DNA from 3 places in the Brevibacillus ginsengisoli genome. Region 3 is predicted to be linked to each of the others. Evidence: riboswitches for the same ligand, from Rfam matches in the RefSeq annotation. Region 3 holds a riboswitch; each other region holds the start of a gene.
The links. Region 3 has a riboswitch for S-adenosylmethionine ahead of ACQCN2_RS22075 (homocysteine synthase). Riboswitches for the same ligand answer to the same signal wherever they lie in the genome.
Positions count from the first base shown of each region.

Region 1: another riboswitch for S-adenosylmethionine. It lies ahead of ACQCN2_RS03045 (sugar ABC transporter substrate-binding protein); the one in region 3 lies ahead of ACQCN2_RS22075 (homocysteine synthase).
Region 2: another riboswitch for S-adenosylmethionine. It lies ahead of ACQCN2_RS01520 (aminotransferase class I/II-fold pyridoxal phosphate-dependent enzyme); the one in region 3 lies ahead of ACQCN2_RS22075 (homocysteine synthase).

Region 1 is NZ_JBNJQR010000001.1:614,259-624,400, reverse strand. Features, by position in the region: partial or broken gene ACQCN2_RS03055 (ABC transporter permease) at 1-218, opposite strand, end outside; gene ACQCN2_RS03050 (sugar ABC transporter ATP-binding protein) at 220-1,713, opposite strand; gene ACQCN2_RS03045 (sugar ABC transporter substrate-binding protein) at 1,788-2,825, opposite strand; SAM riboswitch class I at 2,902-3,013, opposite strand; gene ACQCN2_RS03040 (hypothetical protein) at 3,164-3,319, shown strand; gene ACQCN2_RS03035 (hypothetical protein) at 3,375-3,722, shown strand; gene ACQCN2_RS03030 (PilZ domain-containing protein) at 3,739-4,116, opposite strand; gene ACQCN2_RS03025 (protoglobin domain-containing protein) at 4,158-5,480, opposite strand; gene gabT (4-aminobutyrate--2-oxoglutarate transaminase) at 5,673-7,040, opposite strand; gene nrdF (class 1b ribonucleoside-diphosphate reductase subunit beta) at 7,210-8,157, opposite strand; gene nrdE (class 1b ribonucleoside-diphosphate reductase subunit alpha) at 8,180-10,142, opposite strand, start outside.
Region 2 is NZ_JBNJQR010000001.1:272,058-282,199, reverse strand. Features, by position in the region: gene ACQCN2_RS01535 (alpha/beta fold hydrolase) at 1-699, opposite strand, end outside; gene ACQCN2_RS01530 (PadR family transcriptional regulator) at 722-1,639, opposite strand; gene ACQCN2_RS01525 (aminotransferase class I/II-fold pyridoxal phosphate-dependent enzyme) at 1,886-3,058, opposite strand; gene ACQCN2_RS01520 (aminotransferase class I/II-fold pyridoxal phosphate-dependent enzyme) at 3,076-4,218, opposite strand; SAM riboswitch class I at 4,355-4,465, opposite strand; gene ACQCN2_RS01515 (methyl-accepting chemotaxis protein) at 4,527-6,305, opposite strand; gene ACQCN2_RS01510 (HsmA family protein) at 6,621-6,986, shown strand; gene ACQCN2_RS01505 (cupredoxin domain-containing protein) at 7,514-7,966, shown strand; gene ACQCN2_RS01500 (cohesin domain-containing protein) at 8,216-10,142, opposite strand, start outside.
Region 3 is NZ_JBNJQR010000013.1:57,448-67,589, forward strand. Features, by position in the region: gene ACQCN2_RS22050 (SCO family protein) at 1-98, opposite strand, end outside; gene ACQCN2_RS22055 (FixH family protein) at 112-525, opposite strand; gene ACQCN2_RS22060 (rhodanese-like domain-containing protein) at 610-924, opposite strand; gene ACQCN2_RS22065 (cytochrome d ubiquinol oxidase subunit II) at 1,037-2,047, opposite strand; gene ACQCN2_RS22070 (cytochrome ubiquinol oxidase subunit I) at 2,068-3,393, opposite strand; SAM riboswitch class I at 3,606-3,714, shown strand; gene ACQCN2_RS22075 (homocysteine synthase) at 3,827-5,113, shown strand; gene ACQCN2_RS22080 (TasA family protein) at 5,238-5,846, opposite strand; gene ACQCN2_RS22085 (signal peptidase I) at 5,960-6,499, opposite strand; gene ACQCN2_RS22090 (TasA family protein) at 6,798-7,559, opposite strand; gene ACQCN2_RS22095 (hypothetical protein) at 7,795-8,580, opposite strand; gene ACQCN2_RS22100 (hypothetical protein) at 8,594-9,202, opposite strand; gene ACQCN2_RS22105 (TasA family protein) at 9,244-10,142, opposite strand, start outside.

The DNA of each region.
Region 1 (10,142 bases), on a different contig from region 3:
GCCCACCGATAAGTCAAATCCATTCACAATAAGCGAAAAAGTAACCCCGATCGCGACAAGTGTTACGATGGAAATCGACCCAAAATATCAGTCAGATTAGAATAAGTTAAGAAATATTCGTTCGTGATACTGAAAAACGCCAGTACGAAGAGTATCACCCCGATCGTACCATATTTATAGATAAACGAAATGAGTTGTTCTTTTGCTTGTTTCTGCATGCTATTGCCCCCCGCTAGCAAAGTACAAAATAGATTCCGGGTTCCATTCGTCCGCACTGATTTCTTTGACGATCGCACCGTCGTACATGACGAGAATGCGGTCCGCGATACCTAACGCTTCCTGGAATTCACAGGTGAAATAGAGAATTCCCTTCTGTTGGGCGGAGAGCTCACCTATCAGGGAGTAAATCTCTCGTTTCGCCCCAATGTCTACACCTTTGGTTGGCTCGTCAAATATGTAAAGATCAGCTTCCGTATGCAGCCATTTGCCGATGACGACCTTTTGTTGGTTGCCGCCACTAAGGTAACTTACCTGTTGTTCAATCCCCGCCGTCTTAATCCCCAGCTTCTCCACCAAATCCTTGGCCATGGTGGCTTCCGATCCTTTTTTGATAAACGAAAACGATGTCCATTTCTTCAGGGTCGAGATCGAGAGGTTATGTTTAACCGATTCTTCCACCAGCAGCCCTTCCTTACGGCGCTCTTCCGGTATCAGCACAATGCCCTTCTGTACCGCGTCACGTGGAGTCGCAACCTTAATCGGTTGTCCGTGAAGATACAGCTTTCCTTCCTGAAACGGATCAGCTGCAAACAGAATCCGTGCCAGCTCTGTCTTGCCCGCACCCACTAAGCCAACAATGGCAACCACTTCACCAGCGTGTACTTGTAGATTGATGTCCCGTACTTTATGTTCCAAAGAGACACCTTTACATTCAAAAAGCAAATCCCCCACTGCACGCTTCCGTTCTGGGAATTCTTCCGTAAGTGAGTGCCCAAGCATGTCATGAACCACGGCTTCCATTGAGGTTTCTGATACTTCATTGGTGCTGATCCGTTGTCCATCACGCATGACCGAGATACGATCACTGATGCGAAAAACCTCAGGCAGTCGGTGAGAGATGTAGATAATTCCCACCCCATCCTGCTTTAGCTGGCCGATTAACTTAAACAACTGTTCCGATTCCGTGGTTGAAAGCGGGGCTGTCGGTTCATCAAAGATGATGAATTTGGCCTTCTGCGCGATCGAACGGGCAATCAAGATCAGTTGCTTTTCGGACAAGCTGCAGTCTTCTACCTTTTTGCGAACCGATAACGAAAACCCAAGGCGCTCGGCAATCTCTTCAGCATCCTGATAAAGCTTCGACCAATTAATCGGGCCTCGTTTGGTCGCTTGCACGAATTGATCCAACAAAATATTTTCGGCAACACTCAAGTACGGGATCAGAGCCATATCCACTTCTTGATAGACGCACTGAATGCCATATCGTTTGGCGTCAATTGGTGACTGAATAGGAAGGGATCGACCATCCAGGAGAATTTCGCCTTCGTCGGCTTGATAAGCTCCCATCAAGATTTTCATCAACGTGCTTTTGCCTGCCCCATTCGCGCCCAAGAGTGAATGAACTTCTCCTTGCTTCACCTCAAAATCAACGGAACGCAGCGCCGAGACGCCGGAAAACCGCTTATATATCTGTCTCAGTTGCAAGGTAGACACCATCAATCCCTCATTTCCCTCTGTTAGTAAAAGGTTCCCGCCGGAGTACTCCGATCGGGAACACTGATCCTGCATTATTTACCTAATTCGCTAGCTCCCCATCCTTTTACATACTTAGCCAGATCGGTTGTTTTCACCGGCTCTTTGGGGAGTGTCTCACGCGTGACGAGCACTGGGTCCAAGACAACGTTCTGATCCACAGTTTCACCTTTCAGTTTCTTGAACAGGTAACGAACCTGTACACGCCCGATATCGGTTGGATCAACAGCAGCCGATGCTACCCATGGAGAATTCGGGTCCTGAATCAACTGTAAATCTTCGTCGCTCAAGTCGATTCCATACACTTTGATCTCTGTGCGTCCCGCTTGTTGGATCGCTCTTGTTGCGCCTTTGGCGAATTCATCCCAAGCGGCCCAAACCGCAGTGATGTCGCCTTTGTTCGGATATTTTTTGAGAATCGCTTCCATTTGTGTTTGCGTGTCGAGCGCTGTATTGGAGGTAGCGGAACCGAATGCGGCCACTTCTTTCAAATCAGGATATTTGGATTGGAATGCCTTATAGGATTCCTGACGACGTTCCATTGGTGCGAAGCCCGCGACCCATATTTTTACAATATTTCCTTTGCCGCCAGCATCTTGAGCCAGCTTCTCCAATGTCAATTCGGCCATTTTCTGGTCCCCTTGATGAAGAACGGTTACACCTGGCACATTCAGGTTCGCGTCAAAAGCGACAACGGAGATTTTTTGCTCCAGCGCTTTTTTCACGCCTTGCTCCAACGCCTCAGGAGTACCATGGTCAATCAGAATGCCGTCGAAATGCTGGTTGATCGCCGCGTCCAGATTGGAGGACATTTTGCCCAAGTCTCCATCCGAGTTGAACACGGTAACCTCTCCACCTGCTTTTTCTACCTCTTCTTTTACACCGGCAATGTACTGGGAAGAAAAGGTTCCGATGTTGAATTGCATGACCAGGGCAATTCGTTTCTTCGCGTTGTCAGTATTACCGGAATTTTTCGTCTCTTTTGAGGCTGGGCCGCAACCTGTTGCAAGCAAGGCAACCGCAAGTAGAAGTGATAAGACCAAATGAATTCGTTTCTTCGTAAGGCTCAACATGTGGTGATTCCCCCTTTTTTTATACAAAAATAAAGCCCCTTTCTTGAAGAAAGAGGCTTAAGATCCCAGGTCCCGCCCCTTATCTTCCAGGTACATGTACCTGCTGGAGTTAGCACCTTAACATTCCGGTTGAATGTTAGGTTGCCGGGCGTCATCGGGCCAGTCCCTCAGCCTGCTCTTGATAAGAGTAAACTTTTCAATTGTCGAATCAAAACCCATTTAGCCGATCGGGTTTATATAAATTGGATAATACAACCACCTGTGATTTTTGTCAATAGTTTTGAGCACACTAACAAAACGGTCATGACCTTTTTCACAGTAAAACAGGAGGGATCATCATGCCAGCAAGCAACGACAAGAATACCAAACGAGAGATGGGATATCACGGAAGCAACATGCACGGCTACTCCTTACATGAGAAAAAAGGACAATTGGATCGTACCTCAGTAAGTGGAGTGGATCAGCGAGAGTCTACGAAAGAAGAAAACGATTAAAGTAGAGGGAAGAAACCTAATAAAAATCGCTTAAAAAATGATGGAAACGAACCAAATGATTTGTCCCTTACCAATCTCCTCTTGCAATCATTCAATATTGCAGCTAGCTCGAAAGGAGGAGATTGATCTGGCAATCCACAATTATTCCACTGGCTCGTTAGAGAAACAAGCTCCTAACCGTTCCAGAAAAGTATTCACCAAGGTTTTGAACAAGGGGACTTCATCGATAACCGCTCGGGTAAGAGTATTTAAACTAAATGGAACCAAGGAGCTCATTCAGTCCATAAGCCTCACCGTCCCACCCAAATCCTCCCGCTTTGTCAATACTCTCTTGGGTACGCACATTAAGCAGTTTGAAGTTCAAATTCAGGTAAATGGCCAGAATGTCACGCTTGGCAATTAAGAGAAGTTTTTTTCGATTAGCTGTTTTTCCGTTGCAAATTACGCTTGGCAAACAGCTTCAATTCCCATAACAAATCTTTCTCAATTGGTGTATCTATATCAAAATGAATCCCGTATTGATTCATTTTGCCTAGGGACTTCTCCCACACAATTTCCCCTAATAACGAGATCAACTTTTCATTTAATTGAAGCTGCAGAAGCAGACGAACTTGCTGGGAATCGGCTGGATACTGATGTGGACATTCGATTTTAGCGCCACGCAAACTTATATCAACCAAAATGACGGTTTCATCAAGCTGAACCTGTGGCTCTCCGTCAATCTCAACGATTCGTAATGTTGCTTTATGTGGATTGCTAAATACCATGCGAAACATTTCTTTGCGTTTATACTCCATGGTGATTGCCTCCTGCATTGACGAATCATCAGAGAATTGCGTTAGACACTTTTGGCGGCGTGATTTAAATTCTCAGCAGAGACGGAAACTTTCATGGTAGCTGAACCTATTTCTTCAATCACTTGAACCAACTGATGAAATTGTCCTTCGACCACTCTGATTTCCGCTAAACTTGTATCCATTGAGGAAAAAATCTGATGAAACGCATCCTTGGTCGCTTGAGATTCATCTTGACCGGTTTCGATCAGTTCTTGGACCGTTTTAATCGATTCTACTACTTCTTCGGAGAAGTTGCTAGATTGTTTCATCATTTCTGTGATTTGCTGAATGGAATTCTTGGTCTGTTCAGAAAGTTTGCGGACCTCATCGGAAACAACAGAGAACCCTCGACCATGCTCACCCGCTCTTGCCGCTTCAATCGCAGAATTCAGGGCTAAGAGGTTGGTTTGTTCGGCGATATTTTGAACCAGCCCGATCACTTGATTGATCTGATTAGAAGAATCGATCAATTTCCTAACCGATTTCTCCATTTGACTCGTACTGGAAAAAATCTGGTCAATACTTTTCTCCAGTTGATTCATGCGAAGCTGACCTTTGTTGGCAAACTCCTGGCTCTCAAGCGAATGATTGGCGGTCTTGGTAAATTGTTGATTAAGATCACTGCTGCTTGCCACGAGTTCCTCCACAGAAGCGCTAGTCTGTTCAGTTAGGAATGCTAATTCTTCACTCAAGGATAGCATCTTGTTTTTCAATTCACTTTTCACTTGCTCATACTGGACTTCCCTCTGGCGAATATTCTCCATTTCATAGGCTTCGAGCACAAGCTGCTGTTCGAAGTTCAGGATTTTGGTAATCACTTGAATAATTCGCATCTTTTCTTCATTGTTCATTTCTGTCGCTTGAATAATTTCCATTAACTTGATCTGCAAGTTTTGAAAAGCGCCCATATACCATTTTGGAGCCAGTCCAATCATGACATGCCGGTGTGCCACGTTGATCCGTTTTTGCAGGAAGTCTCGATCAATATGACCAGAAAACATTTCAATTAAGTGTTTATGTAAGGTGGCCTGCAATTTATCAACGGAGCTATGTTTGTTAATCATCGTTCTTAGATGATCAACCTCCAAAACCGATTGATAAAAGTTGGAAGTAATTTCATTCAGATTGTCCCGAATCAAAGATTGTATAGACTTGGCTATTTGAATCTCTTCCTCCGTCAAACGAATCATCTTCATCTGAAGGTAGATTTCACTATCGTGTTCAACTTGGATGTTAACCTTCCCCTGCTTCGCTTTTTCAATCCAGTCGTCAGTTTTCGCTTGTTTGGACTTAAAAAAAGAAGATGTGTTAGTGAATAGGTTCATAGATGTATCTCTCCTTCAGAACGATTAAGCATATTTCCAGAATTAATCAGTATGCGAATCTAAAATTCAATTATAATTTCTATACGACTCAAATGAAAACCCAATTTTCTACAAAACTGTTACGAAAAAAAGACCCTTGATCCGGTTCGATCCAAGGGTCTTTTCACTCCCACCTGTATTGGTTTTTAAAAATTAACGAACTCCCATGCCTTCCTTCTCACGGGTGACCCGCAAAAGAACTTCTCCCATAATGTCCAGCCCTTCTTGAAGCTGCTCGTCGGTAATCACGAGTGGAGCCAAAAAGCGAACCACGTTACTATGTACCCCCGCACTTAGCAGAATGACCCCTTCCTCTTGACAACCCTTGATCAGCTTGGCAACCAGTTCTTTCAACGGTTTGCCTGTCTCAGGATCAAGGAATTCGATCGCGCACATCGCGCCGAGTCCACGAACCTCCGCGAGCTCTGGAATCTCCCCTTGCAAATTGGTGAAGTATTGTTTAATTGTTTCTCCAATTTGTTGGGAGCGGTCATTGAGCTTCTCCCGTTCGATTTTCTCGATGACAGCCAGGGCAGCCACACAGCCTAACGGGCTTCCTCCATAGGTTCCGCCGATTTCACCTGGATTAGGCGCATCCATAATCTCTGCTCGGCCCGTAACCGCACTGATCGGAATTCCCGCCGCAATCGACTTGGACATCGTAATGATATCCGGTTCAATCTCAAATTGAGTGGTAGCAAACATCGTACCCGTGCGACCAAATCCTGTTTGAATCTCATCGGCAATGAACAAGATGTTATTTTCTTTACAGATGCGATATATTCCTTGGACAAAAGCCTTCGGCGGCACAATAAATCCACCCTCGCCTTGAACGGGCTCCATGATGACAGCCGCCACTTCTTCGGCAGAAACTTCAGTTAATAGGAAATCTTCAAACTGCTTGACGCAGTATAGAGCATACTCTTCTTCCGTCATCGTGGATGGACGATGCAACGGATATGGAAACGGCGCTTTATAGATGGCCGGAGCAAACGGACCCATTTGGAACTTATATGGTTTCACCTTGCTTGTAAGCGACATTCCGAGCAGCGTGCGTCCGTGAAAACCTCGGGTAAAGGAAACAATTCCTGTTTTTCCCGTATATTTACGAGCGATCTTCACCGCATTCTCCACAGCTTCAGCACCGCTATTCAACAGAATGGTTTTCTTGTCAAATGATCCCGGAGTGATTTCGGCCAACTTCTGCGCTAAGGCAACATAAGGTTCGTACATCGCCACGTGAAAGCAGGTATGAATGTACTGCTCCGCCTGTTTTTGCAACGCCTCTACCACTTCTTTAGGAGTATGTCCGACGTTCAAGGTTCCAATCGCTCCAACAAAATCGAGAAAAACATTCCCATCCACGTCCTCAAGCAAAGCGCCATTGGCTGACTTCACGAAAACTGGAGCATTGTTACTTACCCCTTTTGGGACGAATTGTTGACGCGCCGCAAGTAATTCAGAAGATTTGGGTCCTGGAACTCCCGCAGATACTGAGACAAACTGACGCTGTTTCTTCATTCAGAATCAAACCTCCTAATGGTTGTTTCTCCCATTATAAAACAGAAAATGAACGAAAAGTTAGAAATATTTTAAAGATTTGCTTTACACAAAAAAACTACCCAGTTTCCACCAGGTAGTCCATTTCTCTATTCTATTAACTTACTCTTCCTTCCGCCTCATTCTCTTCCTAGAAAAAATCCTCATCGCATAACGGTTCGATGTGAATGGTGCGAACGTAGCCGTTTCCTTTTTTGGAGAAAAAGTCGTGCTGCTTCGTATGGGTACGGATCCCGTTCATGACAATCGGGTTGATTTCTTCCTCTGGAAAGTATGGCTCCAGTCCCAAATTCATCAGCGCTTTGTTGGCATTGTAGCGGACATAAGCCTGCACTTCCTCGGCGAGTCCGATTGAAGTGTACAGCTCTGTCGTATAAGCCTCCTCGTTACGGTGCAAGAGCTCCAACAAGCGAGACAGTTCCTTCTGCGCCTGTGCTTGTTCATCCGCATTTAACTGGGCAAACACTTCTTGAGCCAGCACGCCAACATAGACGCCATGAATGCTTTCGTCCCGCAGAATCAAGTCGATAATCTCGCCGCTGCTGGTCATTTTGCCTTGTCCAGCCAGATACAAAGGATAGAAGAATCCGCTGTAAAACAAATAGCTCTCCAGGAAGACCGAAGCGCACATCGCGAGGTAGAGATCCTTCGCTGTTTCGATCTGATTATAATAAGTAGAGATATGTTTGGCTTTGGTCTGTAAATGCGGGTTGGATTCCACCCAGGCAAAAATCTCCTGAATCTCCTCCGTCGTCGCCAGCGTGGTAAAAATGCTGCTGTAGGATTTGGCGTGAATCTGCTCCATCATCCCCATAAAAGCAAGTACGGCCTTGCGCTGAAGCCCTTCGACATGCTCCAAAATCTTGGGCATGCCCACTCCGCCCTGTACGGTATCAAGCAAAGCCAGACCACCCATTACCTTCTTGTAGACGTCACGCTCCGCTTGGGACAATTCCATCCACGACATTTTATCATCCGAAAGCGGAATCTCATCGTCGGTCCAGAACTGCATAATGTTCTGGTTCCAAAACATCAAGGTAAAATCATCATCCGGTCTGTTCCAATTGACTGCTTTCATCTTGTCTCCTCGTCTCCTTCACTTAAATCGCACAACTGATGCACTCTTCTACGGAAAGATGATTCGTGCGGGTGTAATAAAGAGATTTCAGCCCTTTTTTGGCGGCATAGATATAGTAGCGGGCAAGCTCTCTCGTCGTCACGTTGCTGTTCACATGCAGAATGGTGGAGACTCCCTGATCAATATGCCCCTGGACTTCGGCAATCAGATCGATCACTTTGAACTGGTCGATTTGGTAGGCCGATTTGTAATAGAAGAAGTTTTCTTTGGTCAAGTACGGCATTGGGTAATACGTCGTAGAATTGGCGTACGTTCTCGTTTCGATCTGCTCGACAATTGGCATGACGCTGGATGTGGAGTTCTGGATGTACGAGATACTCTGCGTTGGAGCAATCGCCAGACGGTACGCATGATAGAGTCCGTGCTGTTGCACGTCGTTTTGAAGCGTAGCCCAATCCTCAGGTGATGGTATGTCAATTCCCTCAAACAACATCTTCACTTTTTCTGTTTGTGGTCTGTAGTCATTGGTTACGTATTTGGTAAAATACGTCCCTTTGGCATATTCGGAACGATCAAAATCAGTAAAAGTTTCCTTACGATCAGCCGCAATCCGCATGCTCTTCTCGATTGAATAGTAGTTCATCATCATAAAGAAGGTTCTCGCAAAATCCTTGGCTTCTTCACTTTCATACGCGATCCGATTTTTCGCCAGATAGCCGTTGAGGTTCATCGCGCCAAGTCCGACCGAATGCAATTCCTTGTTGGCCTTTCTCACACCGGGAGCATTCTCGATGGTTGTCATGTCGCTTACAGAAGTTAACGCTTCAATACCTTCATGAACAGACTCCTTGATCTTCTTCTGCTCCATCACATTGGTAATGTTAAGGGAGGCCAGATTGCAGCTGATATCTCGGCGGATGACATCCTCTTCGCCATAGTTATTGATGGTTGACGTCTCTTGCAGCTGAAAGATTTCGGTGCAAAGATTGGACATTTTGATAGAGCCAATCTCTTTTAACGCATGGGCTTCGTTGGCATTGGTCTTGTTCATGATGTAAGGATAGCCAGACTCCAATTGAACCATGGCAATCTTGGTCATGATGTCACGCGCGTTCCCTGCGGCTTTCTTCTTCACTCGGTCATTGGCCAGCAGTTCGTCATACATCTGATCCAAATCTATATCATCGAGATGAACGCCATATTCACGGAACACCGTGTATGGGGCAAACAGATGAATCGTCTTGTTCTCACGCGCCAGCTCATAGAACTTGTTGGGAACGATCAGACCAATGGACAAGGTTTTGATCCGGATTTTCTCATCGGCGTTAATCTTCTTGCAATCCAGGAACTCGTGAAGATCCCAGCCAAAAATATTGTAATACGCTGCTCCCGAGCCCTTCCGTTGTCCCATCTGGTCCGCGTAGGAGAAGGCATCCTCTAAGAGCTTCATTACAGGCATGATCCCCTTGGCTGCTCCTTCCACACCCTTGATCGGTTCTCCACGTCCACGCAGCTTGGAGAGATTCACCGCGACACCTCCCCCGATTTTGGAGAGCTGCATGCAGGTACTAATAATGTAATTGATCGAGTTGAGAGAGTCGTCCATTTCAAGCAGGAAACAGGAGACCATCTCACCTCGGCGGGACTTCCCGGCATTCAAGAAGGTTGGGGTAGCGGGTTGGAGTCTTTGTTCCATCATCGAGATCGTGAGGCGTTTGGCTTTCTCAAAATCTCCCTCACCCAGTGTCAGCGCAACGATGGCTACACGATCTTGGTAGTGTTCCAAGTAGGTCAATTTATCATCTGATTTGAGGGCATAGTCGGTATAGAATTTGGACGCTGCCATGTACGAAGCAAACTCGAACGGAACGGAGTAAGCTTGTCCGTAGATTTCGTTCACCTGTTCGGCTGTGTAATTCTCATATACGTTCTCGTAAAAGTGATTCTCTATCATATACGCCATTCGCTCTTCCACACTAGCGAAG
Region 2 (10,142 bases), on a different contig from region 3:
ACCAGCAATGAACATCACAGGCATGGTCAACCGTCTAAGTTCATAATCCGTAAAGATCGGTACTGGCTCCTTGCGAAAATGAAAATGGCGTGCAATTAATTTTACATTCTTTGCTGCCTGTTCCGGAATAGACTGGTTACCATTTACGAGCCGAGTAACTATGTCTCTTCCTTTCTCACTTAAAAGCAAAAGCGGCATTGCCTTAAACATAAATGAAGTTTTCTCGGAGCCAATACCTGAAGGAGAAATTAAGACAATCTTATCGACCTTCGCCGAGTGATTTACAGCAAAATGAATGACCATCCATGCTCCGAGAGAAATACCGATAAAACTTGATTTTTGTAGCTGCAATGAACTTAGAATATCATCTATCCATTCCGAATAGGCAGAGCTTTTCAATGAGTATCGCTTTTCCTCACTCTTTCCAGCATCACCAGGGATGTCAACCGCAAATACTCGATAATGCTTGGAATACTGAGCCATATCTCCAAGCCACATAGACGAGTTTGAACCTGAGCCATGTAAAAGGATTAGTGGCGGCAAGGATTTATCTCCACTCGCAATGATATACGTTTGTCCATAACGCGTAAGAATCTTCAATTCTTCATAAGGAACGGAGCATTGGGCAAGCAGTAAATCATAATGATTGAGTACAGCAGCCCTCCCAGCTTCTGTTTTGTACAATGATTTGTCATTCAATATTTTCACCTTCATTTTATGATCATTTCAAAAGCCAGCTCTCTGCACCTTCTCTTGTTTCAAAAACCCTAAAATGATTGCTTTTATTTGTCTCGGCCACCATTTCCTTAAACTTGCCTTTGTTAACCAACTCCATTGGTATGACAGCCGCCGTTTTTACAGAGTAGTTGATCCATTTTTGAATCATTCTTCCTGCTACGCCTGTTCGAAGTTTGAAAAAGTCTTCCGAAAGAGCCTGACTATGCAACATCAGAAGATTTGTCTCATTTTCGATGCTCAAAGCAACTAGATCCACAGCATCCTGTTCGCTGCTAAGTGGGGTTGGAGCAGAAAGTAATTCGATATACTTGTCGGTTCCGTTCTCGATTAGTTGATAGTTCATATTGATTCTCTCCTCCATCATTTCGTTTTCAAAAAGTTCTTTACGAATTCCTTGAACCCAGTTTAGTTCGTTGTGATAGGAAGATAGCAGGTTTTCGGAAATCTTATTCCACAAAAACACTTCACGCGCGTTTCTACTGGGTGAAGGAACGCCGCGTTTGATTTTTTCCTGCTGGAAGATCAATTGCATTTTGATCTCGTTCTCATAGTTGATCAGCAGATCATGTAATTCCTCGTCACTTAGTTGTTCCGCCCACGCCAATTGAATTAAAAAGGGTTTCCTGAACTCAGGAGCTTCTGGTGTTGAAAGAACCCATTCTTTCAATCGAGCAAGCCCATCATCCGTAATGCTGTATATTTTCTTGGATGGAGAGCTCATCTGATGTTGAATCTCATTCGTCACATAACCTTCATTCAAGAGCTGAACAAGCGTTTTGTAGATTTGATTGTTGTTACCCGACCAATACATTGCGGAAGATTCTTCAAAAATCTTTTTTAATTCATAACCTGTTGAAGGCTTCCAGCTAAGAAGTCCTAGAATGGCATATTTGATTGACATAAAAACACCTCTGGTTGTTATTGGTAACCTATGTTAATAGTAACCTATGTTATTAATAATGTAAATGAGATCGTGCAATACCTATTCACATTTAGACGACTGATGGGCCAATGCTACATTTCCCTGACGTTTAAAGGAGAAGGACGACAAAAAGGCCGTTACTTGGACGTACTGTACGCCACAAGTAACAGCCTTTTGAATCGATTGATATCGTTCTACCCTGATTTCCCAACGTTTTTCTCTTCGTTAGATACTAATCCGTTGCAAACCAACCGGCTCAACCGAAGCCTCAAGCGCCTGCTCCAGATCAGCCGCCAAATCATGCACATCTTCCAGACCGACAGATAAACGGACCAAACCATCCGTAATCCCTCTGCGGTGTCTTTCGTGTGCGGGCATGGAAGCATGCGACATCATCGCGGGATAGGAGAGAATGCTCTCTACGGAGCCCAGACTGACCGCCACAAGCGGCAATTTGACGGCTTGCAGGAAGCGTTTGGCCTGCTCCTTGCATCCCAAATCAAAAGAAAGCACAGCGCCATGTCCCGTTGCTTGACGCTCTTGCAGCGCATGTCCCGGATTATCGAAGAGACCCGTGTAGTAGACCCTCTCGACCAGCGGATGAGCCTCCAGCCAGGTAGCTAATCTGTGGGCGCTCAGCGTGCTTACATCCAGTCGAGCCTTCAGGGTTTTCAGCCCTCTCATCACCAGCCAACAGTCTTGAACGCCGAGAATGGCTCCAAAACCGTTCTGAATCATATACAGTTGCTGCCCCAGCTTCTCATCCTTCGTCACGACGAGCCCCGCCACGACATCGCTATGTCCAGCAATAAACTTGGTCGCGCTGTGAATGACAATGTCTGCCCCTAATGCAAGCGGACGCTGGTAATACGGAGTTAAAAACGTATTGTCGACAATCGTCAGCAGTTTGTGTTGTTGCGCAATCTGGCTGATCGCTTGGATATCGGTCACTTTTAACGTAGGATTGGAGGGCGTCTCCAGGTAAATGCCTTTGGTCGTGGGCCTGATCGCTGCTTGAACTCGCTTGGGATCGGTCGTATCCACAAAAGTTGCTTCAATACCTAATCGCGTAAATACGTTGGTTAAAATCCGAAACGTTCCGCCATACACGTCTTCAGACACAATTAAGTGATCACCGGTAGAGAACAACAGGAACACACTGGAAATCGCCGCCATCCCGGAAGCAAAAGCAAAGCCTCGGCTCCCCCCTTCCAAACCGGCAATTGCATCTTCTAGGGCTTCTCTCGTCGGGTTGCCTGATCGCGCGTAATCAAAATGTCCTGGTTGATCCAAATCAAATTGATGAAAGGTAGACGCTTGATAAATCGGGATACTCGACGCTCCCGTAACCGAATCAATCCCACTCGTCCCATGCAGTAATTGGGTGGCAAATTTCATTCTGATCTCCTCCTCACCTATTGACAAGATTCCAGGGCTTGCGCCAAATCGAGGATAATATCCTGAGCGTGCTCGATGCCGATGGACAACCGCAGCAATCGGTTACAAACTCCGACATGCTCTCTAATCTCTTGCGGAATATCAGCATGTGTTTGAGTGGCAGGATAGGTACAAAGCGACTCTACTCCCCCCAGGCTCTCGGCAAAAGAGATGATCTTGAGGTTGCTTAAGAAGGTCCCAACCATGGATGAATCCTTGATTCGAAATGAAACCATCCCGCTATACCCGCTAGACTGTTTTATTTGGACTTCATAGCCTTGATGAGACGACAGACCCGGATAAAACACGTCTGTCACCAGCGGTTGAGATGCCAGGAAACGAGCGACGAGATAAGCATTTTCCTGGTGTCGATCCATTCGAAGGGCCAAGGTTTTCAATCCGCGAATCAATAACCAGGAGTCTTGCGGACCAAGTACTGCGCCGATTGAATTGTGTAAAAACCGGACTTTTTCCGATAATTCCTCTCCCTTGGTTACAATCAGTCCCGCCAGCACATCATTGTGTCCAGCTAGATACTTGGTCGCGCTATGGAAGACAATATCGGCTCCAATCTCCAGTGGACGTTGATAATATGGGGTCATAAAAGTATTGTCAACAATCACGAGAAGCTGATGATCTCTCGCAATTCCGACTATTGCGTCTATATTAGTGATCTGCATCAACGGATTCGTCGGTGTTTCCACCAGTATGGCTTTGGTGTTGCTCTTGATCGCAGGCAGCACATTGTCTGTCTCACGTAAATCCACATAGCTAAAGGTGAAGCCGTAGCGGGAATACACCTGTTCGAACAGACGATAGGTTCCTCCGTATAGATCAAGCGAAACGATGATGTGGTCCCCTTGAGAGAACAATCCCATGATCGTCTGAATCGCTGCCATACCGGACGCACAGGCAAAACCGGCAGTGCCGCTCTCCAGTTCGGCAATCGCTTCTTCAAGCAAACCGCGTGTTGGATTGGCCGTCCGCGAATAATCAAACCCTGTACTCTCTCCCAAGGTAGGGTGTCGATACGCTGTCGAATGATAGATGGGAAAGCTGACAGCACCCGTTGTTTTCTCTTTTCCCACACCAATTTGAACCAGTTTCGTCTCTACATGCATGTGTATATCCCTCCACTTGTCATCACTTGAGTCTTCCCTTAATCCTGCATAGCTTTGGCCAAGTGGCTTTTTCCAAAGAAAAAAGCCCTCTTTCCTGTCGAAAGAAGGCTTTGTTTACGTTTCCGCAAGCAAATCCTTCTCATCTCTCAGAGCATAATGCTCCGCAGGAATTGGCACCGTATCCCCAAAATGGGTGATCGGTTGCCGGGCATCATCGGGCCAGTCCCTCCGCCTCTCTTGATAAGAAGTTTGCTATTCAGTTCAAGTTGAAATTAATAGTAGCGTAAGGATTCTCGAAAGTCAAGCGGTTAAACGGTAAAGGATTTTACCTTGTCATGCAGGATTGCGATATTACGGGATACTTCCGAAACGGATGCGACAGTCTCCTCCAGCGTAGCCGTTTGCTCCTCGGCAGAAGAGGCAATTGTCTCCATTCCTTCCGCAATTTCCACGCTGACTTTGGTTACATTTTGAATGCGTCCAAACGCAAGCTCGCCCTGCTCACGGATGTTGGTTGATGCCTGATAAATCTCCGCAATCTGATTGGAAACCAATCCGACGTCGTTGGTAATCTCTTTGAAGGATTGGCTGCTCTTATTCACCAGTTGTCCAATATCATTCACACTGTCCACACCGAGCTTGATGGCATCCACAGCTTCCATCGATTTACCTTGAATTTCACCCAGCACCTGTATAATTTCTTGTCCCGCTTTATTGGTTGCTTCGGCCAGCTTACGTACCTCGTCAGCCACGATCGCAAAGCCTCGACCATGTTCGCCCGCTCTAGCCGCTTCAATCGCAGCGTTAAGTGCAAGCAGATTGGTTTGTCCGGCGATGGCCGTAATCAGTTGGGTTATCTCGTTAATTTGATCCATCCTTCCCTTTAGACCCTCTACAACATCCGCGGAATGGAGAACAATCTCATTGACTCGATTCATTTCGCTTTGCACATGTTCACTTGTCTGCAAACCAGCCTGGGCGTTATCAGCGGCACGTTTGGTCGAGTCTGTCGTGATTTTCAACAGATCCGTCGATTCTTGAATTTCTGCCTGAAGCTCACGAATAGCTTCCGTCGTTACCATGGTGTCGTCCCGCATCATGGAAGTGGCTTCAGCCATGTCTGTTATGGTTACAGCAATTTGCTCGGAAGCCTTGCCTGTTTGCCCTGCCCCTTCATTGAGGAATTCGGCGTGTTGCGTCACCGTCTGCGTTACCTCAATGACCTCCTGAATCATGTTTCGCATATTAGCCGTAGATTTATTGAGATGAGTAGACAAGTGCGCCACTTCATCCCTTCCTTTTACCGTCGCCTGCAAGGTCAAATTTCCTTTTCCGACCTCTTCAATCACTGAGCCGATCTGACGAAGAACACGAGAATATTGATGGGCGAACCAGTATGCGACTAAAGCTCCCAGCAAGGTTGCGCTTACTGTAACGATTATAATCATGTATTCATAGGACTTAATCGATTGATAAAACTCATAATCATACGCTCCACAAGCTATGTACGCGTTCCAAGGCTCAAAATAACGAAGATACGACGTTTTGGTACCAATTTGAGCATTCGGATCATTCAGGCTTTGTCCAGGCAAGTAAAATGGAAAATCGACATAACGTTCCTCTATGTTCGCTTTCTTGGAAGCTTCCTGAAGCATCGGTAGAACTTCCTGACCATCAGGAGTCTTCATCATCGGAACCTTGCCAATCACACCAAACCGAGGATGCACGTAGGTTTTTTGAGGCGTTTGGGGATCTGCGCTGTTAATGAACAGATACCCACTCTCCCCATAATGATAGCTGGTTTTCAGATAGTCTCGTTCCTTGCCATCTGCTTTTAAGGGGCCCGCCAGAATTTCATTTGCTCTTTTCAGCGCTTCTTCTTGCGTAATTTTCCCTGTCTTCACTTGTTCATCTAACAGCGTCAGGACATCGTAGGCATTGTCTACAACCGTTTTCAGCGCTTGTTTGCCATCATCGATTAACGATTGTTTGGCTTGCATGTAACCAATCACACTAATCGTCAGCGCAGGAATCACCATACATGCAACAATTAATACGATTAATTTGCTTCGAATTGAGGATAACATTTGAGACTTCCCTTCCATTCCTTCTTTGGCTACTCTCTCTTGTTTGGATATGAATGCTGTTCTTTTCTCCTTACTGTAGCTTACACTTTAGCGACACAAGAAAATGTTAAGAAAAAAAGAACAAAGTCCAGACATAATTAGATTTAGACACATATATCTTCCCAATTTCCACTTGAAATAAACCTGGAAGATGATTCAGGAATTGTAGCGGTTTGCAATTGGTAAAGGAAACCTCCAGTTTGTTCATATATTGTTCATATTCGTGCAGTAAAGTATGAGCATAGACAAAAACAACATGAATGGAGCTGATCTTAAATGTTAGCAGCAGCCGTGATTATCATTAATCTAGCGCTTATTTCTTATACAATTGGTGTTTGGAGTGAAAAACGCTCCGGAGAACTAAAAATGAAACATCTCCTGTTTTTTGGGTTCGGAATTTTGTTTGATACCGTCGGGACATCCTTGATGAAAATGTTGGCGAAAGGTTCATTTATGAATATCCACGGGATTACTGGTTTGATTGCGCTTATTCTGATGTTGTTCCACACCGTATGGGCATGCGTTGTTTTGTGGAAAAACAATCAAAATCAAATCAAGAAATTCCATAAATTTAGCCTGACTGTATGGGGCTTATGGCTTGTGCCTTATTCCATTGGTGTAGCCTTGAGCATGATTCATTAATCAACACACTTTCTTTTTCTTCAACTACACAGCAACGAGAACGCGCAGACACCTTGTCTGCGCTTTTTTTATTTCTGTGATCAGTTTTTTTAGTTTTGTGACATTGCTCTCCAACACCTAGTTAATCGTTTGTTTCTGGTGTAAAATGTAAAAAAATGAAAGTGTGGGGACTATGAGCAAATTTGATCAAGTGATATTATATATTTTTAGCTTTTGCTTTTTCCCAATCGGAGTTATCATGTGGGCCGTTTCCTTGTTTAACCAGAACCAACAAATGAAGAAGATTGGCCGTAAAGCCCTCTATCTTTCTCTTGCTTCTTTTAGCTTGTATTTTATTATAGGAATCCTTAATTTTGTCGCGACTTAAAATTAGGTTCCGACAGTTATTTCTATTTCGATAGAGGATCGCAACTTGAAGCAATAATAATGGTTCATACAAGAATTATTTTTTGGTTCCACAATCATTCCGTAATTGCCCCTTAAGCTAAGTAGCGTAAAACCTACCACATTACTTAGGAGGGTTCATCGTGAAAAAGAAAATCGCAGTTCTATCAACCTGTCTGTTACTTACCGGAATACTTTCAGCCTGCGGTACTCAAAATACAGACTCTTCTTCCCAAGCACCAGCGTCTAACACTCAAACGGGAACTACCAATACCCAAACAGCTACTTCTAGCTCTCAGACAGCAACTTCTACACAGCCGCATGAGATCAAACTGGATATGAAGGAATTCTCTTACTCCATGCCTGAGATTAAAGTACATGCGGGAGAAAAAATTCACTTTGTCTTGACCAACTCCGGCAAAGTTGAACATGACATTAACAGCGAAGAATTGAAATTGGATAAAGATGTAGCGCCTGGCAAAACCGAAACTCTTGACTGGACTGCCCCTTCTAAACCAGGTACCTATCCAATCATTTGCGACAAACCAGGCCATAAAGAACAAGGAATGACCTTCAATTTAGTCGTTGAAAAATAGCCTGTACGTCCCAGCAGCCTGAAAAAGGCTGCTTTTTTTCTTCTCTAGAACACTCCGAAAAGAATCTTTTGACCTCCTATGGAGGAGTTTATTGCCACCTTCAGCTTATCCTTAATTTCGTCGATTGTTTTTTCTTTCCTGATAGTTGTAAAAGGATAAATTATGTGTATCCATTCAAAAAAAGCACTCATCCGAGGATGAGTGCTTTTTTCATGTGTAATTAAACATCGTGCTGGAACTTCGCCTCGTCTACTCGTTGACGATCAGTTCCAGTTGATCCGTTACCTTCCCGTTCGAGGCGATAATAGTTAGTTTGGTGCCAGCAGGAGCATCCTTTTTGACCTCCAGCAAACCGTCTTCGCTGATCGTTGCATATTCGGTTTCTGCCAGTTGGTAGGTAGTGCCCGCATTTCCTTTGGTAACATCACGCTTGCCGCCACTGGTCAAAGTCGCGTTGACGTTCAGTTGTACCGATTCACCTGGGGCTATCTCCTGTTGGCTGGCTGTGACGGTGATCTTCTTGATACTCGCGATCTGGATAGTGACGGTCTTCGTCGTCTTTCCGTTTTCCACCGTAATTTTGACCGTTTTACCACTTCGTGCGTTGCTAGCAATCGTCACGAGGCCGTCCTCGCTTACCGTGGCGACCTTCGAGTTGCTCGATTTGTAGGTGGTGCCGTACTCCGCTGCGCTCACATCCCCCTTGCTACCGTCGGGATACGTGCCGGTCACTTCCAGTTGCTTTTGTTCGCCCGCAAGCAGCGCCATTTTCGTTTCCTTCAGCTTGATGTCCTGGACAAGGACCTCTGCCACCAGGAACGTGCCTGTTGAAGCCGTCTCCAACGTGGCGCGATTCTTTTCTTTTGTCACTGCGGCGGCTTTGCCGTTGCTTGTCGTGACCTGTTTCCATTTCTTCTCTTTCTCGTCGTAGCGGTACGCCAGCAGCTTCTTGCCCTTCTTGTCATAAGGAATGCTCAGGCGAAGCGCATCCCGTTCTTTTCCGTCAGTCATCTTCATGGCTTTGCCGTTCGCCAGCAGGGAAACGTCATACGCTTTGCTCATTTCGCTGTATCCCTTCGGAAGCGCGACACGGCTGTTTTTCTTGATCGAAACCCCCAGCTTAGCTCCGTCTAGCACTTGCAGCCATGTGGTCGGGATAAACAGGCCGGTGTTTTCCGCGGTTTCCACCTGCAAGTTGACCTCTTTCTCTGCCATTTTCTCCGCGAGTTCTCCTGATAAAGTGAGCAATGACGAAACCGCCTGCGCGTCCTTCGTTACGTTTGCGCGTTTCTTCACGCTCTTCCCGGTGTGAATGGTCATCGTCTTCGCCAGTTCAAACTGCGAAGCATGCTTGCCTAGGCTCTCCGTAAACCGGTTCACCATCCCGGACAAGCGGTCGATTTTCTCTGCCACTTTTCCGGTGTCTTTCAATTCTTTTTGATCCGCAGCGTTAACCGTGGCGAGTAGAATCGACATTAATTCACTCATATTTCCCGCCAGCTTATCCTTGGCTGCATCGTCCTTCGGTTTGGCGATGATGGTATTCGCCATTTGCGCGACAGCCTCTTGCGCTTCTGCAATGATCGGCCAATCTACTTCTTGTGTATCTTCCTGCGCTTCGCTTACTGCCTGCTCCAGCACCTTCTTGGTCCGCTCTACTACCTGACTCTCTTCCACAATGCCCTGATCCTTTTTCTCCAGAAGTGTCCCAAACACCGTTGTGACCGTGGACGCGATGACCTGCCACTTTCGCTTCTGGTCAACCGCTGTGGATGCGTTGACCTTTTGAAGATGCGCCAGTACCTGATCCACACTGTTCAAAATCGTCCCTGCATCGTTACTGTTCTTAATCGTTTGTACCACCTGCTGATTCAGCTGCTCCTGCGATTCGGGAGTAGGTGTTACTGGTGTTGGCGTGCCTGGTGTCGTGTCCGGTGGCAGCGGTGGGGTTCCTGCTGCTACGGTCACTGCCCGGGCAGATAACGACTTGTTCATCTCATGGGCCGAGGCATCCGCCATCGAAAAATGCTCCAAATCTTTGGTTTGGACGTTATAAGATTTGTCACCCACTGTCGCTGTCTGTTTGATTTTGAAGGTAACCGTGAACAGCTTGTCGCCCGCAGCAAGCGGAGTTTCCCCGCCATCGCGGTCCACCCAAGCCGTTCTCAGCCAGCCC
Region 3 (10,142 bases):
GTTGCTACGATCAAGAGAATCAAGACACTGGCCAACATGACAAACCAGTACTTACTCCAAAAACTCCTGGGACGTTCGAGTTGATGATCAAGTGACACCAAGCTTCTCCCCCTATTCTTTTATCGTAGCAGAAAAATCAAAGAACCGCTTCTTATGGGATTGTCCATCGGGTTGATCCCACTCCAGTTGAACGCTCCAAAGCCCTTCCATCATAATGTTCGGTCCACGCCCATGCCATTTGCCATCGGCTTCGGGATGGAGCTCCTCTTGGCTGTTCCCATGATCCATTCCTTCCATGGAAAAATGAAGGATCGCTTGTCCATCATGCATTACCTGCTTGCTGTCATCTGTAATTGTGACCAGATAGTCATTGGGGCCAACCTTCCCGGGGGACATCTCCACGGTAGCGGTATACTCTTTGCTCGTTGCTTCCAAATGGATCGACTTGTTTTCCCGGGAGGAATCTTGTCCACATCCACTTACCACTATCGCAAGCAAGCTCATCACGAAGACAAGTTTCTTCATCAGACCACTCTCCCATGTGTTCAAAACTTTCACACGTTTATTCTTATATGTAGAAAAACTCGGCAATTGCCGAGCCTTGTGCGCCTATTCCTTCACGATATCTCCTTGCCAAGCCAGCATTCCGCCAGTCATATTGGCCACCTCGAATCCGTATCGTTGAACAAATTCCGTCGCGCTCCAGCTGCGGGCGCCGCTTCGGCACACCATAATAATAGGAGTTGATTTATCCAGTTCGTTCAACCGATCTGGAAGTGTTCCCAATGAAATCAGCTTCGCCTGTGCGATATGACCCTCGTTCCACTCATACACTTCCCGCACATCGATAATTTGCATCTTTTCTCCCCGCTGGATGAGCGTCTCCACCTGTTCAGGCAGGATTTCTTTTACTTGATTATCCATCTAAATTCGTTCCTCCTACTGACAAACCCGAGTTAAGTACCGTGCCTAGAAAGCGATTACCTTATTGTAGCATATTTTGAGGTGAATCCCCAACTAGGCAAGACAGTTTTGGCTATTTGCCCTGAACGTATTTCGCGTCAAACAGGAATAGTCTCATCAACAAAATCAGAGAGGGAACCAACAAACACAAGCCAGCAATAAATCCGACCACCAAAGCAAATCCCATCTCCGGGCTTGTAATGCTGTCCGTAATCGTGATGTACGGGTACAGCAGATACGGCAAATGTGAGATTCCATAGCCGAAGAACGCGCACGCAAATTGAAGCATCACGAAGACGAAGGCCCATCCGTAATTCCGCTTTTTCAGAAGAAGCGACAACGCGACAAGAAAGCATCCGAACGAAAGAAGAAAGAGCCCACTCGTGTCCAGCATCTTCGCAAAATGCTCCGAATTATGCTTTCGAATAGAGAGGAACACGAGAAAGCTGGCAAAGATCGTCGGCAGACTCCAGCCGATCGCGAACGAACGCAGCAAAGTAGTCGCTCCTCTGTCCTTGGCTTTATTCGCGTAATACGTCAGAAAGCTTGCGCTGATAAACAACACGCTGACGATGGCTAGTAAGACAACCGCCCACGAGTAGGAGTTCGTGAAGAGCTGGCGCATCTCCAGAATGACCTGCCCCCCTTCGACTCGGATGAATCCACCCTCAGAAATCGTGAGGACCGTTGCCAATGAAGCAGGAATGAACAAGCCCGTTACCCCATAAATAAATTGATAAACCGTGCTGTTTCTCGCACCGTAATGATCAAACGCATAAAACGAGCCCCTCAGCGCCAATAAAACAAGCGCGATACTGCCTGGCACGAGCAAGGCTGTTCCATAGTAATACGCGGTATCCGGGAAGAAACCGATCAGACCGACGATAAAAAAAATCAGAAAGACATTGGTTACTTCCCAGACTGGAGATAAATAACGGGCAATCACGTTATTGACCAATTGGTCGCGCTTGATCAGCCTAGAGTAGAAGGAGAAAAACCCCGCCCCAAAATCAATCGAAGCGACAATGATATAGCCGTACAGAAAAATCCACAAAACCGTTATCCCAAGCAACTCCAGGTTCATCTTCTGTCCCTTCCTTCCCGCTATTGCTGATTTGGACCAGCCAACTCCTGCTCGATTGGTGATTTCTTAAACATTCGGATCAGGATAGACGTCACGAATATCCCCAGAAACGTATAGAGAAGAGCGAAAAGAACCAGCATTTGACCTACGTGAGGAGCAGTTGTCGCGGCCTGGTTCGTTCGCATAAAGCCAACCAGAATCCACGGCTGTCTCCCTACCTCCGTAAAAAACCAGCCCAATTCAATTGCCAGCATAGAAAGCGGAGCCCCCCAGAGGATTCCGTACAGGATAGTTCTGGGCATCTTTTTCTTCCTCCACAAAAAGAAAAAGTACCCTAACGGAACAATGACCATATACGAACCAATGACGATCATCCCGTCAAACAAGTAATGAATGTACAAAGGCGGTCGCTCATCTGGAGGAATGTCATTTAGCCCGATGACCATGCCCTGAAACGAGTTGGTGGCGAGAAAGCTAAGCAGATAGGGGATCGTCACCCCGTATCTTACTTCCTGCTTCGTTGGATCATAAATCCCGCCAAAGATGAATTCCGCTCCCTTTTGCGTCTGAAAATGCCATTCAGCTGCGGCAAGCTTTGCCGGTTGATACTCCGCCAGGTATTTGCCGGAAATATCTCCCCAGACAGCCGTTCCGACAGAAAAAGTCAAGGCAAGCACCATTGTCAACGTCAGAGCCTTGCGATAATACTCCACGCCTCTCGCTTTTAATAGCTGGAAAGCGGCGATACCCGCCAAAGCAAAAGCCGAAGTGGCGTAGGCGGAGAGAATCACATGACCCGTTTTGGACGGAGTTGCCGCATTAAACATAGCCATGATTGGCTGAACATTATGGATGGCTCCCTTCACCAATTCAAACCCCTGTGGCGCATTCATAAACGCGTTCACGGTGGTAATAAAAAAAGCGGACATCGTGGAGCCGATCACAACGGGTATTGAAAATATCCAGTGTATATACGGGTTACGAAAGCGATCCCACGTATACAAATAAATCCCCAGAAATATGGCTTCAAAGAAAAACGCAAACGTCTCTAAAAACAAGGGCAGCGCAATCGCTTCACCCGCTACCTTCATAAAGCTTGGCCACAGCAAGCTTAATTGAAGACCAATACATGTACCTGTCACAACACCAACGGCAACCGTCACCGTAAATCCTTTGGCCCACCGTCTGGCCATCATCCGGTACAGCTTGTCGTTCTTACGAATACCAATCCATTCGGCAATCGAGATCATTACGGGAACCCCAACGCCAAGAGTGGCAAAAATAATATGAAACCCAAGCGTAAACGCCGTCAGGATTCGCGCGAGCATAGCAGTATCCAGTCCCATTATTCACCCTCCTACAGTATTTGGTATTTCCTGTATGGCAAATTTTATCACAATCCATTCGTTTTTAATTTTAACAACGTGAATATAGTGTGAATGAATCGAGTCGAATTGGTGACGGAAGCGATGTTCATTCTTTTTCAGTTATTCAGTTGACAATTCCGACAAGACCGCTTAGAATTAAGTCATTATCAGAACATACCCAAATTTCATACAACTCATCAAGAGTGGTGGAGGGACTGGCCCGATGAAACCCGGCAACCGGCATGATGTCATGCAAGGTGCTAAATCCTGCAGAATCACTGTGATTCTGAGAGATGAACGAAGCGACTTTGTGTACGCGCCTTCTTCTACTCAGAAGAAGGCTTTTTCATTTTCCTGACTTGAGTAGGTTTTAAGAGGCTTACTTGAGCGGGCCAAAAAAGGAGAGATGACGATGGCAGACCAACAATGGAAAGCAGAAACACTTGCGTTGCATGGAGGACAAGAGGTAGATCCTACAACAGGATCTCGCGCGGTGCCGATTTATCAAACCTCATCCTATGTATTCCGTGACGCTGAGCACGCCGCTAATCTGTTTGCACTGAAGGAATTCGGCAATATCTACACGCGCATTATGAATCCTACCCAGGATGTATTTGAAAAGCGTGTCGCTCTATTAGAAGGAGGCGTAGGCGCATTGGCCACCGCTTCCGGTCAGGCGGCGATCACCTTCGCTATCCTGAACATCGCCGGAGCAGGAGACGAGATTGTGTCTTCCAGCAGTTTGTATGGCGGAACCTACAACCTCTTTGCCAACACTTTGCCGAAGCTGGGAGTCTCGTTTCATTTTGTCGATCAATCCAATCCTGACAACTTCCGCGAAAAGATCAACGAGAAGACCAAGGCGCTCTTCGTTGAAACGATTGGCAACCCGAAAATTAACGTTGCGGATATCCAGGCCATTGCGGATATCGCCCATGAACACGGTATTCCCTTGATTGTCGATAATACATTCGCTTCCCCTATTCTCTGCCGTCCAATAGAGCATGGCGCAGACATCGTCGTTCACTCCGCAACCAAGTTTATTGGCGGACACGGCACCTCCATCGGTGGAGTTATCGTCGATTCCGGCAATTTCAACTGGAACAACGGCAAGTTCCCGGGACTGACCACACCTGACCCAAGCTACCATGGTGTCGTTTACACGGAAGCGGTTGGCAATCTGGCGTATATCATCAAGGCTCGCGTCCAGCTTCAACGTGATTTGGGTGCGCCTTTATCCCCTTTTAACTCGTTCCTGTTCCTGCAAGGATTAGAAACTCTCCACCTGAGAATGGAGCGCCATAGCCAGAATGCTCTGGCGGTAGCCAAGTTCCTCGCGGAGCATCCGGCAGTCGAGTGGGTCAATTACCCGGGACTCGAAACGGATACTTACTACCCGCTTGCTCAAAAATACTTACCTAAAGGTCAAGGAGCCATTCTGACGTTTGGGATTAAAGGTGGAGTCGAGGAAGGCAAAACCTTGATCCAATCCGTCAAACTCTTCTCTCATCTGGCCAACGTGGGAGATTCCAAATCCTTGATTATTCATCCGGCCAGCACCACTCACCAGCAGCTGACGGAAGAAAATCAAATCAAAGCGGGTGTCAGCCCTGAGATGATTCGCATCTCAGTGGGTACAGAGGCGATTGAGGATATTTTGGAGGATTTGGATCAGGCGTTGAAGGTAGCGGTGAAATAAAGAAGAATGACACAAAAACCCCCTTTTCGTTCTCGAAATGGGGGTTCAGTGTGACAGTAGCTTCATTCTGTTTAAACAAAAAATCCAAGGGGGAGAGGTTTCTCCACCTTGGATTGATATGTCCTTATTTCTTTACGCCACCAGTTTGAGTACCTTCAAGAATCATGGTCATGTTCACACCGTCGCCTTGGAAGCGGTTTTGATCTTTGCCATCATCTTCAAATTTGATACCGATGTAGATCTTGTCTTTATCTCCTGGTTTCAAATTGAAGTTTTGAGTCCACCAGCTGCTGATGTCCAAATTGCCCATTTCTTTGAATTCTTTCAACGTTTTACCATTTTTCGGGTTGAGAATAACACGTTCTGGGAATGGTATGTTAGCATCGTCGCTCTTCAACAGATATACTTTGAGGTTGTTATCAAAGTTGTCAGTACCGTTATTGTTGCCTTGATCGTTCACTTGGTAATCCATGCTCATGAGCAGTTTGTTTACATCAAGGGTTCCTTGGTTTTCTACAGTGAAGGTTCTTTCCATCCAGTCACCTGGTTTCAAGTTTTTCACATCAAACACTTGCGCAGTTGGTTTTCCAGCGATTTTCATTGTACCAGCAGCGAATGTGTTGTTCTCAATTTTATCAGTGGTGTTAAACCATGCAAAAGTTCCTCCACCGATTAAAGCCGCTCCCAAACCTACTGATGCCAAAGTTAATGCGAATTGCTTTTTCAAATTCATCGTAGTACCTCCACCTTTAAATAATTTTTATTTATGATGACTTGAAGCTTGGTAACAAAGCGGATAGCCATATTACCAACCCACAAGGTATCACCCAATTAGGGCCATTCGTTTTACACTTGCGTTTTCGCTTCGTTAGCCGCTTCCTGTTGTTTCATTATTCTAAACAATTTGATTATTTGGCTGATGATGAGATACAACCCAGGACCTGCCAGGAAGAGTAGCATCCCTAATTTGGACTTGATAAACTCGATCACGTATCCTGCATAGGGGACTGAGTATTGTACTTTACCGATCACGCGATCTTTTGATACTGGAGAGGTATCCTTCCCGTCATTGGCATCCCCTTTGGTTATCAACTGTCCATCTACAATGTCGATAACACGGTGAGTGATCGTTCTTTGTTCCAAGTCCTTAAAAGTGACGATATCCCCTTTATGGATGTCTGAGAATTCAACTGGCTTTACAGCAACGATGCTACCTGTATTGAAGGTCGGTGACATGGAGCCGCTTAGTACAACCATAATGTCATTCCCAAGCAGCGTCGTCTTGCCTCCATTCATCTTTCCTACGAAGAGGAAACAACAAAGGGCAACAATGAGGACCAACAGCGTTGTCGTTAGTACAGATAAGATTTTTTTTACATAGATCACAGATTTACTTCCCTCACTTTCCTTCGTTCCGGCTTGCGATCGTGCCGTTCACAGTTTTTATTCTACGGGTTTTTCATGGGCTTAACTTCCTGCATCAGGTTGAAAAAGAATAGATGGACTGTATGGTATTCATGTACGACTTTGCTTCCCATCACCTCATACCAAAGTAGGAGAATCATCCCTACACGCACGAATTAGTAACCAAGAACTCTTTATCGATGATGGCAGCAGAGCATTAGATGAACAAAAAAAGGAACTGACGGCGACATGCGATCAGCTCCTTACACCCCTTACCTATTTAGTCGATAAGAATTGGCGGTTTATCTCCGTTCTCCTTACGATTGATTCCTTCAAATTGTGTTCCCTCCAACATGAAGGCGACCTTGATCGAATCACCTTGGTACTTGTTCTGAAGGTAAGTTCCATCTGCATTTTTCTGATCGTTATTTACGAAACTCAGTTTTATTTCAATCACATCATTATCAGGCTGCTGTGAACCCGGTTTGGGATTTAGCAGGTTGCGATAGGCAATATCAAAGCGATCGGTTTTGCATAATTCATAAAGATCCTTTAACGTAACGGAACTCTTCCCCACTCTCCATTTCAGCTGTCTAAGCAGATCCATATCACTGGTGTTGTAAGGAGAATCCGCTTCTGTGCGGAATACATCGATTTGATACTGATTAAGGTAATCGAGAGCGCTGGCTTTACGATCTCCTGGATTATTCGTATTTTCTTTTCCGTTTGAATCTTGCCCTTCATGGAAATCCTTCATCGGATCGAAATTAAGACTCATTAATACTTCTTTAATATCCAATGAACCTGTGTTGATGATATTAAAGCGTCTCGTCATATAGTCCCCTGGCTTTAGGTTAGACAAGTCAAAATTCATTTGATATCCATTAACAGCCGCCACTTTCATGTCAAGCGTACCTGCCTCAAACTTATTTTTTTCTATGGCCTGCGTACTGTTAAACCACGCAAACGTCCCGCCTCCAACTAGCGCTGCTCCCAGTCCTAATGAAGCTAATGTCAGCGCGAATTGTTTTGTTAAGCCCATGGTTTGTTTCCTCCTTGGTTATTAGTGTCCAAACATATGCCTATAAAACTCATTGTAGTTGTCGTGAGCTTTTTCAGCTTCATTCATCAAGCTGAACATTATGCGATAAGCGGTGGATTTCGGCGTACAACTTATCTCCAGCCTTATCATCCTGAAGGCGGATGCTGGAGGTAGCACTCGACACTTATAGAACAGGAAAAGCCCTTTGAAGGTATCGTTACTCTTCAAAGGACTTTTAGTTTTTGCTTTTGGTCCCATCAGGAGGATTAGGGGATGGCATTGGGACAATCACCGTTCCAAGACTATTCTCTGTCTTCGGTGAGGTTTCAGAGTCGTTCTTGGGTGCTGATTGTTCAGGGTTAGTCACAGGTTCTGGGTTAGTCACAGGTTCTGGGTTAGCGGGAGGAGTTGGGGTTGTCGGATTCGTCTCTTGTACAGGCGGCTGCTGTACATCAGGTTTGGTTTCCTCCACAATCGTGTCCTCATTATAGTGGGTGGCCAGAATAAGAGGTATTTTCAGATCATAGAACCCCCCTAGCGCTTGAACATGCATCTCACCTTTTAGCTGGGAGGATTTGAACTCAACAGAATTGATCGAATGAGAAATGCGGAACACCATCCTCGCTGAAGAATCAGAAGTATTCGGCAGCTGGGCCGCTTCTACTTTCACTGTGCCTTCAGGGAATCCGTTTATCTTGAAGTTACTGACATCTAAGCTGAGGTTAGGACGTTGGGGAATGAATATAATGACTTGAGAGCCAAGTGACACATTGGTATTTGCCTGTTTGCTTTCTTTAGAAGATCCGTCACTCTGCTTTTCTTTTTTTATCTTGATATTTTTCTTGACGGTCGTTTCTAGCCTGATCGGCTTGTTATCTACTTCGAATATATCGTCGTTAGTTCCAAGGGAGATAGGAGCCGTATAGCTTTTTTCACTGGTAAGAAAGGACAAGGTGGTATCAAAAGGAAGACAGTAGTAGAGAGAGGCCACGACAGCTGCATAAACAGTCCATTTCTTCATGTACACTTCCCTCCTATCCTCCATAGACAGCGTTTGAAGTTGCCTGTTTTGCCAAGAATCGTATGGATACTTGGGCATTTAAACCCTGAAAGGATGCATCGAGCCCTTTTTCAGGTACATACACAGTAATCACAAATTTTTTGTCTGCATCGTTTTTGCTCATAGAATCCTCAGTCGTATTTTTGGGAGCTACTGTTCCCTCTACTGGCGATAGTTGCTGAATGGGTCCATCAAAAATGACTTCACCGCTTCTTTCCACTCTTATGCGCAGCACAGCAGCCAGTTTCTCGGCAGACCCTTGCTTTGCTCCGTCTTCTACTGTTGCGACGATCTTATAAAGAAAATCTAGATCACTACTCCCTTTGGAGAGGGTCGCTTCTAATCGTCTCGCATCCCCTGGAATCATTTTAGATAAGTTGATCGCTTGATTTCCTCCTTCAATCACCGTCCACTGGTTACCAAAATAACTGTGAGAAATATCGAGCAGCCCTACTGAGAACTCATGCCCTACATCTTTTACTTCGTTCCACATCCAGCTGTAGGTTGTAGTTGGCTGCCCATATAAAGCGACGGCAACTCCGAAGAGAAAAACGCCACTAATCCATCGGTCTCTGGTTTTCAACGCCGTCTGCTCCTTCCACGCAACATCTATTTTTCTCGTACTTATTCTTTGGTAGAATATTGATTGTTTTGAAGGTATACATCCAGATTTAACTGGTGCAGCGCTAGTTTTTTCATCCTCCGATCGCTCTCCACCAATTCTTTGAACCCTTCGATCCCATCGCCAATCCGATTAGTCCCACCAATTACCGCAGCATCTGTTACTTTGCTGAAATCGTTGTTCATGATCTGAAGCTGAGACTTCTTGTTGTCTGACGCGATCACTGCATGATTGACTTGCTCAAACGTGTTGTTATCAATCACAACACCGATAATCGCTTGATCTAGCATGATCGCATTGGTGCCCCCGACAAACTTGCTCTTTCTAATGGTCAATCCTTCCCATGATGCCGAATCGGAAGTAGCTTGTGCTGTCTGGATGATATTCTCTGCCCCTCCATCAAATTCGCAGTTCACGATGCTCACATGAGAGCCGACCTGAATACCACCATGAATTTTCAGACCATCCATTGTAACCTCTTCGACCTTCGTTCCATTGGCTTGGATGATGACTTTGCCTTCTTTTCCTTTCTCGGCTTTCCATGTCGCGTGTTTAGGCAAATGGGTCAGATCATCGATGTTATACGAGCCTTCCGCCAGAATAAACGTGGCGCCATCTACCTTATCGTTAAGCGCTTGGAACGCTTTTTGTTTCATATCACTTGATAATTCTTGTGGGGATAACGTAATGACTGGACCTTTTTGCGCAAAGTATTCGCCATTCTCCTGCTGCGTAGCGAGGAAGCCGAAGTCAACCTCCGCTTTCTTCTGCTGAACCTCGTTACCCGCGCTCTCCGGCAAATAGACGGTAAAGTGCAGGGCGCTCTCCCCATTCTTCTCAATGCTCGGAATAACCACATTGGCTTCCGACAACTGATTGACTTTGCCGGTATAAATCAAAT